Linked DNA regions of Pseudosulfitobacter sp. DSM 107133. The protein of the gene in region 1 binds, or shares a complex with, the protein of each later gene. Links are inferred from orthologs where the notes say so. Each region holds a gene or a part of one and is shown in the gene's direction. Other genes may lie near its edges. The genes, in order: clpA and clpS.

The links.
Region 2: the proteins of clpA (region 1) and clpS are in contact, whole or in part, in a solved structure (PDB 1LZW), measured with the Escherichia coli proteins. The link is inferred for Pseudosulfitobacter sp. DSM 107133 from one-to-one orthologs.

Annotation. Positions count from the first base shown.
Region 1 is NZ_CP085154.1:2,860,284-2,863,654, forward strand. The notes cover bases 142-3,190. They hold clpA (ATP-dependent Clp protease ATP-binding subunit ClpA), read left to right. Parts: upstream 142-529; coding sequence 530-2,851; downstream 2,852-3,190. Other genes in these bases: gloB (hydroxyacylglutathione hydrolase), read left to right, coding at 142-350; DSM107133_RS14120 (M23 family metallopeptidase), read left to right, coding at 2,848-3,190. Also shown: more of gloB, read left to right, coding at 1-141; more of DSM107133_RS14120, read left to right, coding at 3,191-3,371. UniProt on the Escherichia coli protein: ATP-dependent specificity component of the ClpAP protease. It directs the protease to specific substrates. It has unfoldase activity. The primary function of the ClpA-ClpP complex appears to be the degradation of unfolded or abnormal proteins.
Region 2 is NZ_CP085154.1:698,027-701,107, forward strand. What follows is about bases 135-2,893. They hold clpS (ATP-dependent Clp protease adapter ClpS), read left to right. Parts: upstream 135-1,233; coding sequence 1,234-1,554; downstream 1,555-2,893. Other genes in these bases: DSM107133_RS03460 (serine hydrolase), read right to left, coding at 135-214; DSM107133_RS03465 (HAD family hydrolase), read right to left, coding at 431-1,129; DSM107133_RS03475 (class I SAM-dependent methyltransferase), read left to right, coding at 1,643-2,608; DSM107133_RS03480 (SDR family oxidoreductase), read left to right, coding at 2,619-2,893. Outside these bases: more of DSM107133_RS03460, read right to left, coding at 1-134; more of DSM107133_RS03480, read left to right, coding at 2,894-3,081. UniProt on the Escherichia coli protein: Involved in the modulation of the specificity of the ClpAP-mediated ATP-dependent protein degradation.

The DNA of each region.
Region 1 (3,371 bases):
GCGGACGCCTGTTTGAGGGCACCCCTGCGCAAATGCTGGAAAGCATGGCCAAACTGGCCGCCCTGCCCGGTGATACCACCGTGTGTTCGGGCCACGAATACACCACCACCAACGCAAAATTCGCCGCCACGGTTGATCCGCAGAACCCTGCACTTATATCTCGGATACAGGACATCGCCGAGAAACGCGCCGCCGGAATGCCCACCGTACCATCCAGGCTTCAGCTTGAAATGGACACCAACCCCTTTTTGCGCGCCTCAGACCCTGCCATTGCCGCTCATCTGGAAATGGCAGATTCAACGCCACTGGACGTCTTTACCGAAATCCGCGCCCGCCGCGACCGGTTTTGAAGCTCCCCATTCGCAACAATCGACAGCATTTCTTTCAGGTTTGCCACTTTTGTGACCGGATTATGAAAGAAAACCCTTGAAGCCAGCCGTCGATCAACCAAACTCTAACAGTATGAGGCCATGGTTGGCAGCAGGGCCGTCAAACGCCTTCACCGACCCAGATCAGAAGGAGCACGAGCGTGCCTTCATTCTCGACGACATTGGAAAAAGCAATCCATTCCGCGCTGGCGCTGGCAAACGAGCGCCGCCATGAATTCGCAACGCTTGAGCATTTGCTGCTGGCGCTGGTCGACGAACCCGACGCCAAACGTGTCATGCAGGCCTGTAGCGTAGACGTAGACGAACTGCGCACGACGCTGAACGAATTCGTCGACGAGGATCTGTCGAACCTTGTCACAGACATCGACGGCAGCGAAGCCGTGCCCACAGCGGCGTTCCAGCGTGTTATTCAACGCGCGGCAATTCATGTGCAGTCGTCGGGCCGCACCGAGGTGACAGGCGCCAACGTGCTGGTCGCGATCTTTGCCGAGCGCGAAAGCAACGCGGCCTATTTCCTGCAAGAACAGGACATGACCCGTTATGATGCGGTCAACTTTATCGCCCACGGCGTCGCCAAAGACCCCGCCTTTGGCGATCCGCGCCCCGTCTCGGGCGCGCCCGAGCATGAGGACGAGCCGCAGGGCGTGACCGAAGGTGAGAAAAAGGATTCGGCGCTTGAGAAATACTGCGTCGATCTGAACGCCAAATCGCGTGAGGGTGAAATTGATCCGTTGATCGGACGCGACAGCGAAGTCGAACGCTGCATTCAGGTTCTGTGCCGCCGGCGCAAGAACAACCCGCTTCTGGTGGGCGACCCCGGTGTTGGCAAAACCGCCATCGCGGAAGGTCTGGCGCGCAAGATCGTATCGGGCGAAACGCCCGAGGTTCTGGCCAACACCACGATCTATTCGCTGGACATGGGCGCATTGCTGGCCGGCACACGCTATCGCGGTGATTTCGAGGAACGGCTGAAAGCGGTCGTGACCGAGCTGGAAGCGCACAAGGACGCGGTTCTGTTCATCGACGAAATCCATACCGTCATCGGAGCCGGTGCCACATCGGGCGGTGCGATGGACGCGTCCAACCTGCTGAAGCCTGCGCTTCAGGGGGGCAAATTGCGCACCATGGGTTCGACCACCTACAAGGAATTCCGCCAGCATTTCGAAAAGGACCGCGCCCTGTCGCGCCGGTTCCAGAAAATCGACGTCAGCGAACCGTCGGTCGAAGATGCGGTGAAAATCCTGCGTGGTCTGAAACCCTATTTCGAGGATCACCACTCGGTCAAATACACCTCGGATGCGATCAAAACCTCGGTGGAACTGGCCAGCCGGTACATCAACGATCGCAAACTGCCCGACAGCGCCATCGACGTCATCGACGAGGCCGGCGCGGCGCAGCATCTGGTGGTCGCCAACAAGCGGCGCAAGACCATCGGCACCAAGGAGATCGAGGCCGTGGTGGCCAAGATCGCCCGCATCCCGCCGAAAAACGTATCGAAAGACGACGCCGCTGTGCTGAAAGACCTCGAAGGGTCGCTGAAACGGGTGGTCTTTGGTCAGGACAGCGCCATCGAGGCGCTTGCCTCGGCCATCAAACTGTCGCGTGCCGGCCTGCGCGAGCCGGAGAAACCCATCGGCAACTACCTGTTCGCAGGACCAACCGGCGTGGGCAAGACCGAAGTGGCAAAACAGCTGGCCGATACGCTGGGTGTGGAACTGCTGCGGTTCGACATGTCGGAATACATGGAAAAACACGCGGTCAGCCGTCTGATCGGTGCCCCTCCGGGCTATGTCGGCTTCGATCAGGGCGGTCTGCTGACCGACGGGATCGACCAGCATCCGCACTGCGTTCTGCTGCTGGACGAGATGGAAAAGGCGCACCCGGATGTCTACAACATCCTGTTGCAGGTCATGGACCATGGCCGCCTGACCGACCACAACGGTCGCACGGTGGACTTCCGCAACGTGGTGCTGATCATGACCTCAAACGCCGGTGCGGCGGAACAGGCGAAAGAGGCGATCGGCTTTGGCCGTGACCGTCGCGAGGGCGAGGACACAGCCGCCATCGAACGGACCTTTACGCCCGAATTCCGCAACCGTCTGGACGCGGTGATCAGCTTTGCCCCACTGCCCAAGGCGGTGATCCTGCAAGTGGTCGAAAAGTTCGTGCTGCAACTCGAAGCACAGCTGATGGACCGTGGTGTGACCATCGAACTGACACGTCCCGCCGCTGAATGGCTGGCCGACAAGGGGTACGACAGCAAGATGGGCGCGCGCCCCTTGGGCCGCGTGATCCAGGAATACATCAAGAAGCCACTGGCCGAAGAACTGCTCTTTGGCAAACTGGCCAAAGGTGGCGTGGTCAAGGTCGGCATGAAAAACGGCGTGCTCGACCTCAAGGTCGAAGGGCCGGAAAAACCGCAGATTTCGGGCAACAAGCCGCCCCTTCTGACGGCGGAATGATCCGCACGCTTTGCGCTGCACTGTCACTCACGCTCGCCGCAGGGATGCCTGCGGCGAGCGAACCTGTTTTGACATCCCCGATAGCCTGCGATCTGGGGCGCGACTGTTTCATCCAGCAATATGTCGATCACGACCCGACCACCGGCGCATTCGACTACCGCTGCGCCCCGCTCAGCTATGACGCCCATAAAGGCACCGACTTTGGCCTGGCCACCCTGAAACAGATGCAGGCGGGCGTGAATGTTCTGGCCAGCGCCACCGGCACTGTCAAAGGGGTGCGTGATGGCATGGCCGACCGCACCTATTCCAAGGATAACAGCGCCGAGGTTGCGGGCCGTGAATGCGGCAATGGCGTGGTCATCGACCACGGCAAGGGCTGGGAAACCCAATATTGCCATATGAAAAAGGGCAGCCTGTCGGTGCGCACGGGCGAGCAGGTCGAACGTGGTGCGGTGCTGGGACAGGTTGGCAACAGCGGGCGCGCCCAATTTCCCCATGTCCACCTGAGCGTGCGCCACGA
Region 2 (3,081 bases), 2.2 Mb from region 1 along the record:
CAAAGGTGATGTACAGCGTCATCATCTTGGTCAGCGATGCAGGGTGCAGGCGGGCGTTGGAATTGTGTTCATGCAGGACCTCGCCCGTTCGGGCGTCGATCACATAGGCCGCATATGGGGCTGCAAGGGCGCTGAGCGGAAGAACCACCAGCATCCACAGCGCCACGAAAACGAATAGCCCGAAACGGGCCGGCTGAATGCGCCGAACCTTCACTGGAAACCTGCCTTTTATCTGCCTCGTGACCCCCGATTATTTCGAGTGGCCGATTATGAGACCGAGGCTAGCATAGGTTGTGGGTGTAATAAACCCTTATTTCTAAGGGGAATATCGAAATCCACCGCGTCTGCATGGCCACATTTAGGGGTTGAGGTGTCAAGGTTGTCCACACCCTGTATTGTGTCAGGAATATGGCGCTTTGGTCAGCGAGACTCAGCCGAGCTGCGCCAGCAGGTCGGGCAGGCCGCCCAGATCCGAAATCTCGCGAAATCGCGGGTGGCTGTCGGGCGTTTCGGCATGTTCCAGATCCCACAGCAGATCGTGGGGCACATGGACGCCCCAGCCGCCGGCCTCAAGCATCGGGCGCACGTCTGATGCCAGTGAGTTGCCGATCATCATGCTGCGCGCGGCACCGTCGTAGACATCAAAAATCTGCGTGTAGGTTGCGGGTGTTTTGGCTGACACAATCTCGACCGCGTCGAACATATCGCCCAGGCCGGACTGGGCCACTTTGCGCTCCTGATCCAAAAGGTCGCCCTTGGTGATCAACAACACCGGACCAACGGCCTGCGCGGCCCGCAGGGCGTCGGTGGCGTGGGGCAACAGGTCGATGGGGTGTTGCAGCATGTCCTGCCCCGCAGCGATCAGCTCGGCAATCACCGCGCCGGGTACGGCGTTCTGCGTGACCTCAAGTGCGGTTTCGATCATCGACAGCACGAAGCCCTTGATGCCGAATCCATAGTGGCCGATGTTGCGCCGTTCCGCCGCCAGAAGACGGCGCATCAGCGCGTCAGAATCGGTGTGGGGTGCCAGCAGATCGGCAAACCGCTCTTGCGTCAGCTTGAAGAAACGTTCGTTGTGCCACAAAGTGTCGTCCGCATCGAAGGCAATAGTGGTTAAGGTTTGATGCATCGCAGGGTCTGCCTCTTTTCATGGGCCGTCCGGGCGTTATATAGTGGGTTGACAGACAGACAACGGATTTGGGTGACGTTTTGATACTGCGACAGACGCATATAATGGCAGGCAAGTCAGATGATGACGGAGATACCTTTGTCATCACAGACACCAAGCCGAAAACCAAGCGGCCTCCGTTGTACAAAGTGATGCTGTTGAACGATGACTATACGCCGATGGAATTCGTCGTTTTGGTGCTTGAGCGATTCTTCGGGCTGAATCATGCGCAGGCCTTCGAAATCATGCTGACGGTCCACAAAAAGGGGCTGGCCGTGGTCGGTGTCTTCAGTCACGAGATTGCCGAGACGAAAGTGGCGCAGGTGATGGATTTTGCGCGTCGGCACCAGCATCCGCTGCAATGCACCATGGAAAAAGAAGACTGACAACGATGCACGCGCAGGGTCATTGGGACGTTTCCCTGACGGGGAAACGATATCGAGTTTTGGAAAAACTTCGGGTGTCGGCGCTGTGATCGGCGCGCGTTTGCCGCTGGCGGTCGCGGTGGGCTTTGACGTTTCCGGGCGGATTGCGGTTTTTGCGCCCGCCGCTGGTGCAGACCTCAGCGCGTTGGGGCCTTGCGAGGTCATCTCGCCCCTGCGCCCAGTGCACGATCATTTTGAAGCGTTGGGCCTGACCTGCCGCACCGCCGCCGAAGGGCGCTATGCGGCCGCTGTGGTCTGCGTGCCGCGCGCCAAGGCCGAGGCCCATGTGCTGATCGCGCAGGCCTGTGCCGCGACGGATGGTGTGGTTGTGATCGACGGGCAGAAAACCGACGGGATCGACAGCATTCGCAAGGAAACACGCAAGCGCACCGATGTGACCGAGGCGATCAACAAGGCGCATGGCAAGCTGTTCTGGATGCAAGCCAGCGATGCGTTTGCCGATTGGGCGCAAGGCCCGGCGCTGACCGATGGCGGGTTCTGGACAGGGCCTGGCGTGTTTTCGGCAGATGGCATTGATCCCGCTTCGGAAATGCTGGCGGCGGCGCTGCCTGACAAGCTGGGCAAGCAGGTGGCTGATCTGGGGGCGGGCTGGGGCTTTCTTTCAGCTCACATTCTGACCCGCAGCGACGTCGAGGCGGTGCATCTGGTCGAGGCGCACCATCTTGCGCTGGAATGCGCCAGGCGCAACGTCACCGATCCGCGCGCGCAGTTTCACTGGGCGGATGCGACACGCTGGGCGCCAAAGGGGCGTATCGACACGGTGGTGATGAACCCGCCGTTCCACACCACACGCAATGCCGATCCGTCGCTGGGGCAGGCTTTTGTCGCCGCGGCGGCACGGGTGTTGACCCCGCAGGGAACCCTGTGGATGGTTGCGAACCGTCATCTGCCATACGAGACGGCGCTGGAGCAGCAGTTTGCCCGCGTCGAGGATGTGGGCGGGGACGGACGATTCAAATTGACGCGGGCGACCAAGCCCAAACGCAGGACATAAGGATCAGGCGATGTCATTTTCGATTTCAGGCAAGACGGCGATTGTGACGGGGGCGGCCAACGGTATTGGTCTGGCCATCGCGCGACAGTTTGCCGACAAGGGCGCCAACGTGATGTGCGCCGACATGGATGAAAAGGCGCTGATCCAGCAGCATGGCGACAAGACGGACGAGGGCAGCATCCGCTATTTTGCGGGCGACCTGCGCCAGCGTCTGACCATTGCCAATCTGGTCTCGGCCACGATTGATGCCTTTGACGAGGTCGACATTCTGGTCAACGCGTCGCGTCAGGTCATGGAAACCGACGCGCTGAACGTGGATGATACCAGCGTCGAAATCCTGCTGGAGCAGAACCTGATGACATCGCTGCGCCTGACCCAACAGGTCGCGCGCCGGATGATCAAACAAGCCGAAGGCAAGACCGAGGGGCAGGTCGGATCGATCATCAACCTGTCGTCCATCGCCGCACGGCACA